Regions from separate parts of the Dorea sp. AM58-8 genome, predicted to be linked through region 2. Evidence: a T-box and tRNA genes for the amino acid it is inferred to sense, from the RefSeq annotation. Region 2 holds a T-box; the other holds one or more tRNA genes.

Region 1 (10,050 bases), on a different contig from region 2:
TAAGGATCTGAAGAGGATGATCAAGGAAGGTCAGGAACTGGATCTGGCTACCGCTGATGTCATTGCACATGAGATGAAAGAGTGGGCGATTGAGAAGGGAGCTACTCATTACACTCACTGGTTCCAACCACTGACTGGTGTTACAGCAGAGAAACATGATTCATTTATTTCAGCACCGATGGAGAACGGAAAGGTGCTTATGAACTTCTCTGGTAAAGAATTGATCAAGGGCGAACCGGATGCGTCTTCTTTCCCATCAGGCGGTCTTCGTGCAACATTTGAGGCAAGAGGATATACAGCATGGGATTGTACATCACCTGCATTTGTAAGACATGATGCAGCAGGCGCAACACTGTGTATTCCTACAGCATTTTGCTCCTATACAGGAGAGGCGCTGGATCAGAAGACACCACTTCTTCGTTCCATGCAGGCAATCAATGAACAGTCACTGAGACTTCTTCGTCTCTTTGGCAATACAACGGCTAAGAAAGTAATTCCTTCCGTGGGACCGGAGCAGGAGTACTTCCTTGTGGACGCTGAAAAATTCATGCAGAGAAAAGACTTGATCTATACAGGACGCACATTGTTTGGAGCAATGCCTCCGAAAGGTCAGGAGCTGGATGATCATTATTTCGGAACCATTCGTCAGAGAATTGCAGGATTTATGAAGAATGTCAATGAAGAACTCTGGAAAGTTGGCGTAACATCTAAGACACAGCACAACGAAGTGGCACCTGCACAGCACGAGCTTGCGCCGATCTATGCAGAGTGTAATGTGGCAGTTGATCACAATCATCTGATAATGCAGACATTGAAGAGAGTTGCGTGCCAGCACGGTATGAAGTGTCTGCTTCATGAGAAACCGTTCGCAGGAGTGAATGGTTCCGGTAAGCATAACAACTGGTCTATCACTACAGATGATGGTAAAAACCTGTTGGACCCGGGCAAGACACCTCACGAGAACCTGCAGTTTCTGCTTGTGCTTACATGTGTCCTGAAAGCAGTAGATGAACACGCAGCACTGCTTCGTGAATCCGCAGCTGATCCGGGTAATGATCACAGACTGGGAGCTAATGAAGCACCACCGGCAATCATTTCCGTATTCCTCGGTGAACAGCTTGAGGATGTGTTGGAGCAGATCATTGAGACTGGTTCGGCAACACATAGCTTAAATGGCGGCGTTCTGGAAACGGGAGTAGATACACTTCCGGACCTGGTTAAGGATGCTACAGATCGTAACCGTACATCACCGTTTGCGTTTACCGGTAATAAATTCGAATTCCGTATGGTAGGATCGAGAGATTCTATCGCATCACCGAATATTGTGCTGAACACGATCGTTGCAGAAGCATTTTCAGAGGCATGTGACGTACTGGAGAAGGCAGATGATTTTGATAAAGCACTGAGTGAACTGATTACGAAATATGCAACTGAGCATAAGAGAATTATCTTCAATGGTGACGGATATTCTGACAGCTGGGTAGAAGAAGCTGAGAAGCGCGGACTTCCAAATATCAAGTCTATGGTTGAAGCAATCCCGGCACTGGAAGCTGAGAAGACGATCAAGGTATTTGAACAGTTCCATGTATTTACAGAGGCTGAGCTTAGATCTCGTGTAGAAATTAAGTATGAGAACTATGCGAAGGTAATCAATATCGAAGCAAAGACAATGATTGATATGGCAAGCAAGCAGATCATTCCGGCAATCATTAAGTATACCAAGACGCTGGCAGACACGGTTGTTGCTGTTAAAGCAGCAGGTGTAGATGCAAGCGTACAGGCAGAGACACTGGCAGAAGTAAACGTACTTCTTAAAGAAGCAAAAGAAGCACTTGCAGCACTGATCAAGGTGACGGATGAAGCAGCAACCAAAGAAGAGGGCGAAGAACAGGCTAAATTCTTCAAGTTCACAGTATTCCCGGCTATGGAAGCACTTCGTGCACCGGTTGATAAGTTGGAGATGATCGTGGATAAGGAAGCGTGGCCAATGCATCATACGGTGATCTGATGTTTGAAGTATAAAATTTAGAAAAACATTACAATTTCTTAAGAGCCTTGCGCTTGGAATCCATGGACAGGTATGGTATTCTAAGTGCAAGGTTTTTGTTATGATTATAAACATAGTTTTTAAAGCCGTGATAGTGGATGAGTAAAAGGAGAGTCCGATGATGACGAAAAATGAATTCATGATAAAATTGCAGGAAGCACTGGAGAACGATCTGGATGCGTCGGCGGTGCGTGATAATGTAAACTATTACAGTAATTATATTGATGACGAGATACGTAAAGGTCGCAGTGAAGAAGAGGTACTGGACGAGCTGGGAGATCCATGGGTGATTGCACAGTCTGTGATTGATATGTCCGCTCAGAAGAATGTGACAGAAGATTACAGTGGCAGCTATCGAAGTGCCGGAAGATCGTCAGAACGCCAGGAGAGTTCTTATAATGTTCATAGCTATACGATTGGAAGTTGGTGGCAGAAGCTGCTTCTGATACTTGGGATTATTGGAATTGTATTGATTGTTGCGGCGGTGATCGGAGGAATCCTCTCGTTGGTAATGCCAATTGTGATACCGGTTCTGGTAGTGATTCTGCTAGTGAATTTTATCAGAAGGCTGAAAGAATAGGAGAAAAAAAGAATAGAAAAGTAAAAGACCGATGGGGGAGCCATCGGTCTTTTGAGGGGAGTATAAATAATTAATAAGGGGTTGTAGAAAGGCTTGCTTTCTACATGATTTAGTATAATATAGCGCGTCGCAAAATGCAAGAAAAAATTAAGATTTTTTTAAAATAAGTAATATTCCGGATATGGATGTATAGTTTGCCGAAAAACGGCAACAATAAGCCTTGTAATCATTAAGGATTAGGAGGAAAAAGTCATGGCAAATAACCAGAATTCTTCAAATCAGAATGCATCAAACAGAAATGCATCTGATCGTAATGCATCAAACCGCAATGCGTCCAACAGAAACGCATCCAATAAGAATGCATCCAACAAAAATGCATCCAACAGAAATGCATCAAACAGAAATGCGTCCGATTGCAATTCGTCAGACAGAAATGGTATGAATTACAGCGACAGATAGTAAGATGTGAAAGGAACCGGTGTGTGAAACACACCGGTTCTTACGCTGTGAGCGGAAATTGGATATGGAATAAGCGGGAAAATAAGCGGCCAGCTTTCTTGACAAGTATGCTCTGCTACAAGTAATATGAATAGGTAATAACAGTAACCAGATAGTGATACATAAATGAGGAAATATATGAAGAAAATGGAATTGATCGCTCCCTGCCATTTTGGGTTGGAAGCGGTATTAAAGAGAGAAATTCTGGATCTGGGTTATGAGATCTCAGAAGTGGAAGACGGAAGAGTGACATTTTATGGTGATGCGGATGCAATCTGTCGTGCCAATATTTTCCTGCGCACAGCAGAGCGTATTCTGTTGAAGGTGGGGAGCTTTCGGGCGGTAACATTTGAAGAGTTATTTGATAAAACAAAAGAACTTCCGTGGGAAGATTATATTCCACAGAATGGCAAATTCTGGGTGGCAAAAGCGGCTTCAGTTAAGAGTAAGTTGTTCAGCACGTCGGATATTCAGTCCATTATGAAGAAAGCCATGGTGCGCAGAATGCAGGAACGTTACTGTGTAGAGTGGTTCCCGGAGAACGGTGCGTCTTATCCGGTCCGCGTATTTTTAATGAAGGATATCGTAACGGTAGGAATCGACACCACAGGTATTTCACTACATAAGCGAGGATATCGCGAGGTGTCTGGTAAAGCGCCGATTACAGAGACGCTGGCAGCAGCGCTGATCATGCTGACACCGTGGAGAAAAGACCGTATTCTGGTAGATCCGTTTTGTGGAAGCGGTACATTTCCGATTGAAGCGGCTATGATGGCGGCTAATATTGCTCCGGGTATGAATCGGTCATTTTTGTCTGAAAAATGGGATAATCTGATTGCTAAAAAGAATTGGTATGATGTGATCGATGAGGCCAATGATATGATCTGTGATGATGTAGAAGTGGACATTCAGGGATACGATGTGGATTCTTCTGTAATCAAGATTGCCAGAAGAAATGCAAGAGAGGCTGGAGTGGATCATCTGATCCATTTTCAGGAGAGGGATGTAAAGGATCTGAATCATCCGAAGAAATATGGATTTATTATTACGAACCCGCCGTACGGAGAACGTCTGGAAGATAAGAAGGATCTGCCAGATCTGTACCGTGCATTTGGCGAAAGCTTCAAGAGACTTGATTCCTGGTCTGCGTACATGATTACAAGCTACGATGATGCGGAACGGTATTTTGGGCGAAAAGCGGATAAGAACCGTAAGATCTATAATGGTATGTTGAAGACTTATTATTACCAGTTCCTGGGGCCAAAGCCACCGAAGCGGAAAGAAAAATAGATAATAATTATAGAAAGAATGGTTAAAGAAAGTTATGGGAAAGATAATATTTGCAACGGGAAATGCGCATAAAATGGTCGAAATCCGTATGATTCTTGCGGATCTTGGCATGGAGATTCTGTCACAGAAAGAGGCAGGGATCCAGGCTGATGTGGTAGAAGATGGAAGCACTTTTGAGGAAAATGCGATGATCAAGGCAACGGAGATTGCGAAGATTGCCCGTCAGATGCCAGAATATGCAGATGCTATTGTGATGGCAGACGATTCCGGATTGGAGATTGATTATCTGAATAAAGAGCCTGGTATCTATTCTGCACGTTATATGGGAAAAGATACTTCTTACGATATTAAAAATCAGGCACTTCTGGACCGATTGGACGGCGTAGAAGATGCGAAACGTACAGCACGCTTTGTGTGTGCCATTGCGGCTGCATTTCCGGATGGGAGTACAGAAGCAGTGCGTGGTACGATGGAAGGCATTATCGGACACGAGATTGCAGGAGAGAACGGATTTGGTTATGATCCAATCTTTTATTTACCGGAATATGGATGTACCAGTGCAGAACTTGCGCCGGAAAAGAAAAATGAACTTAGTCATCGTGGTGAAGGACTTCGGAAAATGCGCGCGGTCATTGAAGCACGTAATGCGGTTAAGTAGGTTAGTAATAGAAGGGACAGACTGTATATATGAAAATATTGATTGTTAGTGATACCCACAGATATCTGGGTAATCTGCAGACAGCACTGGAAGAGGAAGGACCGGTGGATATGTTGATTCATCTGGGGGACATCGAGCATCAGATGGCAGGTGTGATCCGGATGGCAGGATGTCCGGTACATATGATTGCAGGGAATAATGATTTTCTCTGTAACCTGCCGGAAGAGGAAGAATTTGAAATCGGCAGCTATCACGTATGGATCACGCATGGGCATCGATATGGCGTAAGCTTCGATACAGAAGAGATTAAGGAAGAAGCACGGATACTTGGCGCAGATATCGTAATGTTTGGCCATACGCATCGTCCGCATCTGGAGGAAGAGGAAGACCTTATCACGTTGAATCCGGGTAGTATGACCTATCCAAGACAGAGCGGCAGACAGCCGAGCTACATGGTAATGACATTAGACAAAGAGGGAAAGGCATCCTTTGAGATAAAGTATCTGTAAGAGCAGTGATGTGAATCGGGGTGAATGTGGGCAGGATGCCTGCGTTTACCTTGAAAAACTCCGAAAAAAATAAAAAATAAAAAAACTTAAAAAAGGTGTTGACATTTAGAAAAACATGCCATATAATACATATTGTGTCACGGAGATGACGCAACATAAAGAAAACATCGGGGTGTGGCTCAGCTTGGCTAGAGCGCTGGTTTGGGACCAGGAGGTCGCAGGTTCGAATCCTGTCACCCCGATACTTATGCGGGTGTAGTTCAATGGTAGAACACCAGCCTTCCAAGCTGGATACGTGGGTTCGATTCCCATCACCCGCTTTCTTAATCCGTAAAGGGTTAAGAATGTGAGTCTGTAGCTCAGCTGGATAGAGCAACGGCCTTCTAAGCCGTAGGTCGAGGGTTCGAATCCCCCCAGGCTCGTTGACACGTTCAAAACGGTCATACTTGATGAACGGGTCAGTCCCAGAACCTTGGCGTAATGAGCTGGTAGATGGACTTAATAGAATATGGTGGGTATAGTGCAGTTGGTTAACGCGTCGGATTGTGGTTCCGAAGATCGTGGGTTCGAGTCCCACTACCCACCCTTTTTTCTTTTAATGGCTATCGCCAAGCGGTAAGGCACAGGACTTTGACTCCTGCATTCGTTGGTTCGAATCCAACTAGCCCAGTTATTTAATAGGGGCGTGTAGCTCAGGTGGTAGAGCACTTGACTTTTAATCAAGTTGTCCGGGGTTCGAATCCCCGCACGCTCACTTAAAAGAAAGCGCACACTATAACAGGTGTGTGCTTATTTTTCTATTATTAGCTCTGTTGAATAAGAGTACAGAGCGTTGAATAGTTATATTGTATACGCGGATATGGCGGAATTGGCAGACGCGCCAGACTTAGGATCTGGTGTCACCGACGTGCAGGTTCAAGTCCTGTTATCCGCACTAGAAAACGCAGTATGAGAAGTGATTTTCCATACTGCGTTTTTTATGTGCTATCGTATTACAAATCTTCTTATCAGGCAACTGATCGCTCCTGCGATGCAGATCGGAAGCAGCTTCTGGCAGAGACTTCCATACACCATCAGGCCGCCCTGTAATCCTTCCAGTGCTTCCGGAGATACCGGGATCATGCTGTATAGAATATAGGACAGGAAAGAAGTAACACCAATGAAGAGGAAAGAGAATAAGCCTCGTCCGGTATCCTGGTTCTGCCCATTATGTCCTTGTTTGCCTCGTCCCATTAGTACCCAGAAGAAGGTAATGACTTCGTAAAAAATGAGGACTCCGGCGGTGCCGAGATATGCCATTAATATATAATTCTTCTCTTCCGTAATCAACAGAGGATTACCATATGTACTGCAATTTTTACCAAAAGTAGATGCCAGTAGACAGATGATCCCTGCAATCAGGATTAAGGTAGCTGCTTTTAATATCATATTCAGTATCTTGAAGATTAGTCGAGTACCGGTCTTGGCTGCTTTGGCAGCCGGTGATACGACATTTGGAAGACTGTGCTTTTTCTTGGACTTGTTAGAATCCTTTCGTTTGGACGACTTGGAATTGTTGCGTCTGTTGTCGTAGTCATCTTCATCATAATCGTCAATATCGTAGTCATCGTCGTCATCAAATTCATCATCATAGTAATAATCATCCGGCTCATTATCGTCTTCTATAAAACTGTTTTTCAGAAGATCATCCAAATCATCTTCATAGATTACTTCAAAATCATCATCAAAAAAATCCTGCGTATCGTTTTTTAGATTTTTACGTCTGTCTTTTATCTTTGCCATTATATAAATCCCCCTTATTCCAATCTATTTTAAAATGTGTATGCGCAAGACACAATAGATGTCACAGAATTTTCATGAAGACATAAGGAAATCTTCAGAAATGATGATTTTGGCAAATGTTTGTGGAAGTGCTGCGCGAATTGTCAGAAAAATATATTCTCTTGCGGTGATATGCTTGCGTAAACAGGGGAAACTGGTATAATGTTAGCATAAATGTGTAAATGTAGAGTTTTGTGAAAGACAGATCGCAGGAGGAAAGGCTTTGAAATATGATTTTACAACAGTGATCGACCGGCATGGAAAGGATTCGCTGGCATTAGATGGACTGGGAGGAGGAGACCATTTTTCGCCTGATTGGCCGAAAGAAGGATTTGATGTAATCCCGATGTGGGTAGCGGATATGAATTTTCCGACTGTACCGACGATTCAGGAAGCGATCATAGAACGGGCAAAGCATCCGATGTTTGGATATTATCGCCCGACAAAAGAATATTACCGGGCAATTATTGACTGGCAGAGAACACGCAACGGTGTGAAGGATCTGCAGGTACGGGATATCGGCTATGAAAATGGAGTGCTTGGTGGTGTGATCTCAGCGATCTCAGCATTTGCATCACCGGGAGACAGCATTCTGCTGCACAGCCCGACATATATGGGATTTACCAGATGTATTACCGAGAATGGTTTTCATATCATACATAGTCCGCTGAAGCAGGATGAAAATGGAGTAATGCGGATGGATTATGAAGATATGGATGATAAGCTTCGCAGATACCATATTCATGTGGCGGTCTTCTGCAGTCCGCACAATCCATGTGGACGCGTGTGGGAGCGAGAAGAGATTGAAAAAGCGATGGCAGTATATCGGAAGAATCAGTGTATTGTAATATCCGATGAGATTTGGTCTGATCTGACATTGAATGGTCATAAGCATACGCCGACACAATCTGTGAGCGAGGATGCAAAAAATCGAACGATCGCATTTTATGCGCCGAGCAAGACGTTCAATCTTGCAGGACTGATCGGAAGTTATCATATTATTTATAATCCATTTCTGAGGGATCTGGTACAGAACAAAGCCAGCAAGTCGCAGTATAATGAGATGAACGTATTGTCTATGCATGCTTTGATCGGAGCTTATCAGCCGGAAGGAGCAGAGTGGGTGGAGGAACTCAGGAAGGTACTCACAGAGAATACGGAGTATGCGTGTGAACATATCTGGCAGAATTATCCAGGTGTGAGAGTGAACCGACCGGAAGGAACTTATATGCTGTTTCTGGATTTGAGTGAATGGTGTGAGACGAATGGGCAGACACTGGATGAAGTGATGAAGCCGGCTGGGATGTGGGCGTGGCATGGCAGGATGGAAGACCGTTTCATGGTCCATGTGCGATCCGGATGAATCTGGCACTTCCAATGAGCAGAGTGCAGGAAGCATTTGACAGACTGGACAAGTATGTGTTTGCAGTAAAATGACAGGAGGACGATAGATGCTTCAGGGAATTGAACAGATATTTGATAATATTACAGAGATGATTACGGGATTAAAACGGACGACATATCAGGAAAAGTTTAAAACATTTCAGGCAGAATACGGATACTATTTTGAGGAAATGAGTGCTTATATGAAGGAAACAGAGAATCATGAAGCGGCGGCAGAGGCGGTTGGTATCCGTCTGATGCATGCGGCAGAGAAAAAATGTGGTAACAGACGTGGTAAGCTGGATGGAAGGACGCGATCAGAACTCAGTCTTTTTATGGTGTATTACATATTTCCTTCTATATTAAAGCAGGGAGGCGATATGGAGACACTCGCAGAGGGAGTGCTGAAAGTGAGCAGAAAGACGCTTCGTAATAAAGAGCTTCAATGTGCAGATTATGACACAATCTATTATGGATTCAGTGATAAAATTCTGGGTTTTATTACCCGGAGAAAATAATAACAGGGTTTTGAACCCAGATAACATCAATACGAATTGGAGGAAGACAAGATGGCAGAAAATAAGAAGATCCCTTACAAAATTTATCTGGAAGAGAGTGAGATGCCAACACAGTGGTACAATGTGCGTGCAGATATGAAGAATAAACCGGCACCACTGTTAAATCCAGCTACCTTGGAGCCGATGAAGCCGGAAGAACTGGAGCATGTGTTCTGTAAAGAGCTGGTACAGCAGGAGTTGGATGATACGACACCGTATTTCGATATTCCACAGGAGATTCGGGATTTCTATAAGATGTACCGTCCGTCACCATTGGTTCGTGCGTATTGTCTGGAAAAAGCACTGGATACGCCGGCGAAGATTTATTACAAATTTGAGGGAAATAACACATCAGGAAGTCATAAGTTGAATTCTGCGATCGCGCAGGCATATTATGCAAAGAAGCAAGGATTGAAAGGTGTAACTACCGAGACAGGAGCCGGACAGTGGGGAACCGCGCTTTCCATGGCTTGTTCTTATTTTGACCTGGACTGTCGTGTCTATATGGTAAAATGTTCTTACGAACAGAAGCCGTTCAGACGTGAAGTTATGCGTACATACGGTGCACAGGTTACACCGTCTCCGTCTGAGACAACTGCTGTAGGACGTAAGATTCTGGAAGCACATCCAGGCACAACAGGAAGTCTTGGCTGTGCAATATCGGAAGCTGTAGAAGATGCTACCACGCACGAAGGATACCGTTACGT
Region 2 (10,050 bases):
TTGCAGCTTCCCTCATAGAGATCGAACACACACATGTCCACCGTCGAGAAATACACTTCCTCCCGTCCCATAACCAGTGCAGTATTCAAAAGCTGAATTGCCATTTTCTCCGGGAATCCTGCCACCAACAGTTCCTCCGCCATTTCTACCACCATAGCGCTCTCACGAAATGCTTCTTCCCCGGATCCCATTCCATCCGATAACATCACGCTCTCCCTGCCGCCGGCAGATACGTCATCAGAAATGTATCCCCTGAGATCTGCTCGCAGCCTTTTCCGATCTTTGCCACTCCCTGCAGGGTATGATATCTTGCCGCTTCCCGCAGAATAATAGTTGTGTATTCTTCCCATATAATTGGCTGTTCTCTCGCTTCCGGATACATGGATCTGCCCACACAATTACTGACTATTTTCGCCATTTCTCTGGTAGCCACACAGTGTCCTTTTGCCGCTTTCAGCGTAAGATGCACCTCACATTTTCCCGCTTTTGTCATATAAAACACACTGCTGATTACCCGTATCCCGACCTTTTTCAGTTGATTGACAATCTTCTTTTCCAACCGTTCGTCCGAATAAATCCCGGCTCCGAGCTCCCTCGCTGCCTGACTGATAGTATCTGCAAACGAGATCAGCGACCTGGCACAGCCTTCCCGATTCTGCACGATCCGGTTATTCCACAGAAGCTTTTGTTTGGCATCTCCAAAGACCTCCAGCGTCTCTCTTAGAAACCTTGGCGCACGATCACATTTTTTCTGCAGTTTCCGTTTTATCTCCACATTCAGTTCCGCGCCAAACTCTTCTGCCGTACACAGAATCTCACAGACCATCTGGCAGGTCTGAATGCGGTTCTCACACAGACACCAGTTCCGCTTTTCGCAATTCGTACAGACACGCTCCGACACTCGCCGGAACATCTCCTCAATCTCATCTTTCGTGAAACTCCCTTTATAATCCTCCAAATACAAGAACGTCTCTGACAGATGCTTCAGAGACTCTGCAAAACGATCCATCTGTATAATGTATGGATTGGAAAATAATTCCCGGTCCTTCACATACTCCATACCATTTCTCCTTTTCTGCCAAAAAAGAGAATGTGCTTTCACACATTCTCTTTTGCCTGATTCTTTATTCTTTTATCATTTCTTTTTAAATATGATCTCGTTCTCATGCACAAGATTCAATTTATCTTTAGCAGTCTGTTCAATGTACTCGTCTGTACCTACATACTCTTCTACGCTGTCAATCTCTTTGGATCTTTCTTCCTCTGCGTCAATCTGCTCCTGCAGCTCCTGTTCCTGTGCAATGTATGCCTTATTCTTTGCCCGCAGTGATATACTGCTGACGGTAACAACAGCTACCAGCAAAAGCAATACTCCGCTGACTGCCAATACGCTTGCCTTATGTCTGCGAAGCCGGTTCTTCTTCCGCCTCGCCTGACTCTTTTGTTTAATCTTATTCATTTATATACTCACCCTGTTCCGATACCCCTATCGGATTACCCCTTATCATAATGTTATATTTATCTTATCTTTTTTTATAGTCGATTTCAATAGTTTTCAGGGAATTCTTTTTCTTTTTTTGACGTATCTGTTTACCCTGTTTCGAATCCTTTTTTCTACTGTATAAAATACAGCAGCTCCCACAATAATTCCAACCACAAAATACCACCGGATCACGCCATTACTCACATGATAAATCTGTTCAAACAGATACCATGCCATACAGATCCAATATACCGCATCTTCCACATTTACCAATATTCTGGAATGTCGGAATACCTTCCTCAGGTTCCTGATACATACATATGCACATACCATCGTCATCCCACTGAGTACCGCTGTCGCCAAACCTCTTAATTCGGTTCCAAGCTCCTGCATCCCGACCACCTAACGGAACAGCTTACCAAACAGAGACTCTTCGTTTTTCCCTCTGCTGCCAGCCTCCGAATACGCCACACTGTCAATATTCCCCGACAGATCTACTTCGCCTTTTTCCAGATTCAGGCGGTTCACGTGCAGATCCATTCCTTTTACCATCAGCATCCCCTGTTCCGTCTCTAACAGCACCTCATTCAGATCAAATGACAATACATCCAGCACCCCTGTCACCAGACTTGTCTGCCGGTTGTTGATCACCAGCTTGTGCGGACCACGTACCTGCTTCTCTTCCATATTCTTCACAACCTTTCCCCTTCTCACTCTGCCTTATCGTTGTCCTGTAAATAAGGTTATGAACAGCTGCGAAGATTTATTACTGTTTATTCATTCGTCGGCAGTAACATCTGACTTACAGATAACGGAACAGATCCTTTGCCTCTTCCTTCTTTGTCGTATCACGGATATCAAGTACTTCAGCTTTTACCGACTTTGTGCCAAATTGAATTTCAATAATATCTCCCGCCTTTACCTTTGCAGACGCCTTGGCAACTGCTCCGTTTACCAGAACTCTTCCTGCATCACAGGCTTCATTAGCCACGGTTCTTCTCTTGATCAACCGGGATACCTTTAAAAATTTGTCCAGTCTCATATCATTCTCCTCATTTATTGACTCGCCACGCTAATCGAGCAGGCTGACGCCTGCTCGACGCGATACAAAAAGGCACCGGGAAAATCCCGATGCCATCATATACACATTCTTCAAAACACTATTAAGCGTTAACAGCATCCTTCAGAGCCTTACCAGCTTTGAACTTAGGAGCCTTGCAAGCACTGATCTTCATTGTCTCGCCTGTCTGAGGATTTCTTCCCTCTCTTGCGGATCTTTCAGAAACTTCGAAAGTACCAAATCCAACTAACTGAATCTTCTCACCTTTTTTCAATTCTTCTGCTACTACATCTACAAATGCTTTCAAAGCTTTTTCTGAATCTTTTTTTGACAGCTCAGCTCTCTCTGCGATTGCTGCTACTAATTCTGTTTTATTCATGTATATTTCCTCCTCTTGTCTCTTGGCATCATTATGCTCTAGTCTTATTATACAGTTTTCCATATCCTTGTCAAGGAAATAAAGTCTGAAATCCCTTATTTCATGGGATTTATCGAGGTTTTCCACTACCTGTGAAAACCAAATATTTCTTCCAGTAGTTTTTCCTTTTCTTTCATTTGTGATACAGACATCTGGAACTTTTCTACATTCTTTACAGATGTCCATGCTTTGTTGGATTTGTAATATGATCCTGCAATCTTCCAGAATTTTTCCGGATAAATAAACCGGGCTTTCAGATATTCCATTTCCCGGTCAGTTACCGGGCAGATTGCACTATATGCATTCATCATATGATCAAATAATCTCGCGTCCCATTCATGCTTTTCCATCGTCTTCCTTAGAAAATAATAAAAATCCTCCATCTGCACATGAATACGGAATTTTTCAAAATTCGATGTCGCGATTCCGTCTGTGCAGATCAGAATATTGTGATAATTATATTCTCCGTGAACCATTACCCTCTCGCGCAGACTGTCTTGATACAGTTCCTCACATCGGGATTCAAGCAGTACCTCCATAGCAATTTCTGCCCACTGATACAAGCCCTCATATTCCTGAAGAAACCGGAGTTCGAACTCATCCTTCGTCCTGCGGCTGCGCACAAAGCTTCTCACCTTCCGTAGCTCTCTGTTATGACGTTCATATATCTGTTTCAGACTTTCGTCCTGCATGGTCACACCATCTGTTGGTTCACGCATTAAAAGATGAAGTCTTGCAAGATTCTTTGCTCCCATCATAAGTTCTCTGGTCCTTCTGGCATCACATTCCCTGGCTGAGAACCACCGCTTCACAAGATAGCGTCCGCCTTCTTCTGAGACGGTGACCAGTCCGCCTTCCACATTCGGCTTCAACTGATCAATTCCCCGATATCCGGCTGCAATCAACATTTCCCCTAATTTATATAATGCGTCTGCCCGCTTTTCGGATATTCCTGCCTCTTTAAGCAGGAACAATCCCTCCTCTGCCTCGCAAAAAAATGCACCCCTGACTCTCCGGGTGCTTTTCACATTCAAAGCATAGCGATCCAGTATTTTCAGTTCATATTCCTGCATAACAATCCCCCCGCACCTCACAATCCATTCTTTTCAATGTATGAGGGCAGGGGGATTATTATGACTTTATACTTATAACTCTATCCGCTTCAAAAGCTCTTCTTTCTGATTAAGTTCCGGATGTTCCAGCACCAGATCCAGAAAATGTTCCAGCATCTGACCAATCTCTTTTCCCGGTTTCATTCCGGCAGCGATCAAATCTTTACCTGTCACTGCCAGCATCTTTAACGACACGCATTCCTTTCTCTCCATAATCTCATGATAGAGTTTTTCCACGCCGTCAATATCAGCAACTTTTTCCTTGTGCTGATACATACTCTGTGCCGCCACGTCCGCACGGCGCACCTCGAGATAAAGCGGGAACAAATCTTCTCCAATCTCATGAACCGCACGGCGCACATGTGCAGGAGTCACAGGCATCCTGTGATCATGATAACGCACCAGCTTCGTCACCTTACGGATCGTATCATTATCGAATTTCAGCCGATGCAGAATTTCATTGGCTAGCTCACTGCTCTTCTCTGGATGTCCCTTAAAATGCGCAACTCCATCTGCATCCATTGTCTTCATATATGGCTTACCTATATCATGGAGAAGCATCGTCAGACGTAAAATCCGATCCGGTCTTACCTCCAGCAGTGTATGCAGGATATGCTCGCCCACCGTGTACATATGATGAGCAGTCTCCTGCGTTGTCTCCATGGCGAGGTCAAATTCCGGCAAAAATTCTTTTGTAATGCCAAGCTTCCATGCCTCCCGCAGCAGATCCGGTCTTGACGAAGTCAATGTCTTCACCAGTTCTACCTGGATTCGTTCTGCACTAATCTTCCTAAGCGTCGGTGCCAGCAGCCGCATGCCTTCTCTGGTCTCATCTTCCAGTTCAAACCCAAGCTGCGCTGCGAAACGGATTCCTCGCAAGATACGAAGTGCGTCTTCTGAAAACCTCGCCTGTGCATTGCCTACACATCGGATGATGCCTGCTCTCAGATCATCCATACCGCCAAAGATATCTACAAGCCCCTCTTTTTCATTGTACGCCATCGCATTAATAGTAAAATCCCGGCGTAGCAGATCCTCTTGCAGATTGCGGACAAATATAACTTCTTTCGGATGACGGCTGTCTTCGTACTTGCCATCCACACGATAGGTTGTCACTTCAAAGCCTTCGTGATCGAGAAGCACCGTGATTGTTCCATGCTCGATCCCTGTATCAAATGTATGTGGGAATAATGCCTTTGTTTCCTCCGGCATCGCAGATGTCGTGATATCCCAATCCATTGGTTCCCTTCCGAGAAACGAATCCCTCACACACCCACCTACTGCATACGCTTCATAACCATGTTCCTGAAGTGTATGAATGATCTTATTTACTTTTTCAGGGATCTGTATTTCAACCATGTAACTTTTCCTCTCATTTCATCATATTTATTTCATTATAAAAGAAAAAGGCTGTTTTTTCAAACAGCCCTTTTCCCATAACATATCTTTGAATACGTTTTAGTATGATTTGCCCCAGTATGCCATATGTTTCGCCGGCTTACCACACCAGATACATTTGTCAGATACAAATTCTTCGTCTTCGATCAGACATCTGGTAGCTGCTCCGCCGGTTACATACTTCACTTCGCCTTCACATTCCGGATCTCCACACCAGCATGCCTTTACAAATCCACGTTTCTTAGTAAATTCTTCCTTCATCTCATCCAGATTGGTTGCTGTGTAAATATGAGTATCCAGGAAGTCTTTCGCTCTGTTATACATATCATTCTGGATAGTTTCCAGAATCTCACGTAATTTCACTGCGATCTCATCCATAGATACTACGATCTTCTCACGGTTATCACGACGTACAACTACAACCTGATTATTCTCAATATCCTTCGGTCCGATCTCGATACGTGTTGGGATACCAAGCATCTCCTGCTCAGAGAATTTCCATCCCGGACTCTTCTCAGAATCATCGATCTTCACTCTGTATCCGGCTTTCTTAAGTTCAGCAAACAGTTCATTTGCTTTGTCAAGCACGCCTTCCTTGTGCTGAGCGATCGGAATCACACGACATTCAACCGGTGCAAGATGCGGTGGTAATACAAGACCATCATCATCACCATGTACCATGATCAGCGCTCCGATACTTCTTGTAGATAATCCCCAGGAAGTCTCATATACACTGTGCAGCTGGTTATTCTTATCTACGTATTTAATATCAAATGCATCCGGGAATCCGTTACCGAAGAAGTGGCTGGTAGCAGACTGCAGTGCCTTACCATCATGCATCAGTGCTTCTACTGTATAAGTATCCTGTGCTCCGGCAAATTTCTCATGCTCTGCTTTTCTTCCTGACACATAAGGAATAGCCATAGTTTCTTTATAAAAATCTTCGTATACATGCCACATCTGAATAGTACGTTCTTCTGCTTCTTCATATGTTGCATGAATGGTATGTCCTTCCTGCCACAGGAACTCTCTGGAACGAAGGAATGGTCTTGTAGTCTTCTCCCAACGAAGAACGGAATTCCACTGATTCCATACCTTTGGAAGGTCTCTGTAAGACTTTACAGTTCTTGCCCACAGATCACAGAACAGAGTCTCTGATGTAGGACGAATACAAAGTCTCTCCTGAAGTCTCTCCATTCCACCGTGAGTTACCCATGCTACTTCCGGTGCGAATCCTTCAATATGATCTGCTTCTTTCTCTAATAATGATTCTGGAATCAACATTGGCAATGATACATTCTCTACACCTGTCTCTTTGAATCTTCTGTCAAGATCTGACTGAATCAGCTCCCAGATCGCATATCCGTTCGGCAGATAATTCAGACATCCCTTTACACTAGAGTAATCACAAAGCTCTGCCTCGCGTACTACATCTGTGTACCACTGTGCAAAATTCTCTTCTCTTGAAGTAATGTTCTTTACCATTTTTTCCTTAGCCATATCTCTTCTCCTTTTCTTTCTTCGCAGAGCCCTTGCTCCACTGCTTGTTGAGGGGGATTCCTTCGTGACTTTTGTTGTATAAAAACAAACGCCGAACACTTCTGTCCCCGCTAAGGGACCGAAATATTCGGCGGTACCACCCTAATTAACTGCATATATAGCTGCAGTTCTCTCTTCACATCGTTAACGCCAATGCATACGCTGTACTTTCATACAGAGGCTCCAAGGCAGGTTCACCGTCTCTCGGTTCGGAGATCTCTCAGCTAACAATCTCTTCTCTGTGGAACGTCCTCACGATTACTAGTCCTTTTCAACACCAACTCTGCTTTCTGTAACTATCATTACCGGCAGATATTTTCATTAAACGTAATTTTAATAGAAAGACAGATGTTTGTCAAGGGGTGAAGTGAGGATTAAATTCCAAGTTCTACTCTGGCTATACAAACCGCATACTCTCGGCAAATATCTTCTCATAATTCTCCGTCTCCGCAAGTTCAATATATTCCATTCGTTCAGCGAGCCCTTCCATCTCTTCCTTCACCTGTTCAGAGAGTAATGTCATATATGCACCGGTCTTGGATGAATTACCCACATAGATAATTTTATTCTCCACTTCTTTTGGCAGAATACCCGTTCCCGTTAATGATTCAGCCGGCAGATGTGCGCCAAACTGTCCTGCGATCATCACTTTATCCAGTTCTTCCATGCGAATCCCGGCTTTATTTAACAACGCCAGAAAGCCTGACAGAATCGCACCTTTTGCAAGCTGTACCTGTCTGATGTCTCCTTGTGTCACCACCAGTTCTGGTGCCTCGCATATCAAGAATTCTCTCTTTTTTCCGTTCATGCGTATCATCGGATAACGGTAATCTTCTTCAGGAATATTTTCTTTTTTGACAAATGCGCCATTTTTTCTGACAAGTCCTGTCCGGATCAGTTCTTTCAGCACTGCCAGAATTCCACTTCCGCAGATACCCACCGGTTCTTTTCCATCGATACAGGTAAACTCTACTCCATGCTCTGTGATCTTCACATCTTCGATAGCACCTTCTGCCGCCCGCATTCCACAACTGATATTCATACCTTCCAGTGCCGGTCCTGCCGCACAGGAACAACATAATAATCTGCCCTTCTGTGACAAAACGATCTCTCCGTTTGTTCCTATATCAATAAACAAAACATTCCCATTCTGTTTTTCCAATTCACATACATAGGCTCCTGCCACAATATCCGCACCGATAAACGCAGATACCTGCGGCAGACAATATACCAACGCACTGTTATCCATACCAGCGTGCAGACCGATCTCACCGGCACTGCGCTTCTGCGCTTCTAAAAACACCGGCTGATATGGGGAACGCCCGATACTTCTGGCGTCCGTTCCCAACAACATATGCATCATGGTACAGTTAGCTGCTATATCTATTTCCAGAATCTCTTCTGTTGAAATTCCTGCGTCCCTACACACCTGCGCAAGCATATCATTTACAGAATCTACGATTGCACATCTAAGGTGTTCAATTCCCTCTTCTGCATGCTCATATTCATAAGTGATCCGTGTCAGCACATCCAATCCAAAATGCTTCTGCGCATTGATCATAGATGCGGATGTAATCTCTCTTCCACTCGCCAGTTCTACCAGCGACGTAACAACTGTTGTCGTTCCGATATCAATTGCAACACCATATCCTCTGTCATGCTCATCACGAGTAAATTCTGGAACATATCCTTCTGTCAGAACTTTATGCTTCCGTTCTTTTTGCAGCAATTCAACCTGAATATCACCGGAAACACATGTCATACATGCCAGACGGATACCCTGCGTCAGTTCCTCCTGACTGAGTAATTTCTGTTCTGTCGCAGATACTTTCGACACCTCTCCATCTACAATTCGCACTTTGCATTTTCCACATATACCCGTTCCATTGCATGGGTTATCCACAAATGCTCCTGCCCGCAGTAATTCTGCCAACAGATTTGCACCTTCTTCGCAGTTTCTGACCGTCCCATCATTTACAATCACAATCCTAACCATCAGATTCCTCCACACTTGAAAGCAGTGCCTGAATATTGCGAAGCGGAGAACTCATGCCGAGTCCACACGCAGGTGACACAATATCAGAGCCACATTTTATGCAGTTTCCAGCCAGTCTCCTGACTGCTTCTTCACTGCCAAACTCTAACGTATAGGTACTGACATTTCCCATCAGCACACGGTCAGCCAGATTCTTTCTCGCATCCATCATCGGCACCGCTGAATCGAAACTCAATGCATTGCTGTGCACTTCACTTACTTCTTTGTATACATTCTTCATATGTCCGCAAATGTGCACGATCGTCTCCACATGCAGATCTGCCAGTCCGTCCAGCAGCTGATTAATATACCTCACTGCAAACTCTTTAAAAAATCGTGGCCCGAGAATCTCTCCGGTACCGCTTGGATCCGCGATTGTAATGGCATCTGCACCCGCTTCCACCTGCGCCCTGCCAAATGCGATCAGCTGCTCGGTCACAAAATTCATATACGCATGTGCCTCTGCATTTTTTTTGCGCAATTCTTTATAAAATACGACTGGCTCAATAACTGAACTCGCCGTACTGATTGGTCCAGTGAGATTACCGATGATCGGCATATCTTTCACTTCTTCTTTTAATATTCCGATTGCATCCAGCACTACCTTTGCACGGCCTTTCGTCAGATCGATCCCCGTCAGTTTCTTATAATCAGATACTGAATCAATCGCATATTTTACCACATGCGGTTCATATATCTGAGAACCAAGATCCACCCTCGCTCCCATTTCTTCCGCTTCAATAGTCATGCAGAATGGAACACCACAGTTTTCGAAACAGCCCTGCTCATATACTGCTTTCGCAAGATCCGCCATTTTCCTAGCATCCGTATGCGCCTCAGGAAGATAGATTCCCACCCGTTCCATCAACTCTGCCGTAACCATATTCATCATTCCACCCGGACAGATACACGGCGGACGATCTACGCGCTCTCCGTTCAGGCTCATTTTTAATCGTTTCTTTGGATTCACTTTTATTCCCTCTTATGCAATTGCCAGCAGACGTT

The links. The T-box of region 2 lies ahead of proS (proline--tRNA ligase). A T-box ahead of a tRNA ligase gene usually reads a tRNA of that ligase, here a tRNA-Pro.
Region 1: it has a tRNA-Pro gene. The T-box ahead of proS (proline--tRNA ligase) is inferred to sense a tRNA for this amino acid. The anticodon was not compared.

Annotation. Positions count from the first base shown of each region.
Region 1 is NZ_QSDM01000002.1:9,643-19,692, forward strand. It holds partial or broken gene DXA18_RS01630 (glutamine synthetase III family protein) at 1-2,022, shown strand, start outside; gene DXA18_RS01635 (DUF1700 domain-containing protein) at 2,166-2,627, shown strand; gene DXA18_RS01640 (hypothetical protein) at 2,880-3,086, shown strand; gene DXA18_RS01645 (THUMP domain-containing class I SAM-dependent RNA methyltransferase) at 3,264-4,415, shown strand; gene rdgB (RdgB/HAM1 family non-canonical purine NTP pyrophosphatase) at 4,450-5,073, shown strand; gene DXA18_RS01655 (metallophosphoesterase family protein) at 5,103-5,582, shown strand; tRNA gene DXA18_RS01660 (tRNA-Pro) at 5,751-5,824, shown strand; tRNA gene DXA18_RS01665 (tRNA-Gly) at 5,832-5,902, shown strand; tRNA gene DXA18_RS01670 (tRNA-Arg) at 5,931-6,004, shown strand; tRNA gene DXA18_RS01675 (tRNA-His) at 6,094-6,167, shown strand; tRNA gene DXA18_RS01680 (tRNA-Gln) at 6,181-6,249, shown strand; tRNA gene DXA18_RS01685 (tRNA-Lys) at 6,264-6,336, shown strand; tRNA gene DXA18_RS01690 (tRNA-Leu) at 6,436-6,516, shown strand; gene DXA18_RS01695 (hypothetical protein) at 6,567-7,364, opposite strand; partial or broken gene DXA18_RS01700 (MalY/PatB family protein) at 7,627-8,840, shown strand; gene DXA18_RS01705 (hypothetical protein) at 8,855-9,304, shown strand; gene DXA18_RS01710 (TrpB-like pyridoxal phosphate-dependent enzyme) at 9,356-10,050, shown strand, end outside.
Region 2 is NZ_QSDM01000005.1:97,559-107,608, forward strand. It holds partial or broken gene DXA18_RS17335 (SpoIIE family protein phosphatase) at 1-1,060, opposite strand, end outside; gene DXA18_RS05880 (septum formation initiator family protein) at 1,136-1,459, opposite strand; gene yabQ (spore cortex biosynthesis protein YabQ) at 1,556-1,876, opposite strand; gene yabP (sporulation protein YabP) at 1,886-2,170, opposite strand; gene DXA18_RS05895 (RNA-binding S4 domain-containing protein) at 2,286-2,525, opposite strand; gene DXA18_RS05900 (HU family DNA-binding protein) at 2,647-2,922, opposite strand; gene DXA18_RS05905 (MarR family transcriptional regulator) at 3,048-4,034, opposite strand; gene DXA18_RS05910 (CCA tRNA nucleotidyltransferase) at 4,107-5,432, opposite strand; gene proS (proline--tRNA ligase) at 5,532-6,971, opposite strand; T-box leader at 7,082-7,294, opposite strand; gene DXA18_RS05920 (ASKHA domain-containing protein) at 7,408-9,006, opposite strand; gene DXA18_RS05925 (methylcobamide:CoM methyltransferase MtbA) at 8,999-10,015, opposite strand; gene DXA18_RS05930 (corrinoid protein) at 10,028-10,050, opposite strand, start outside.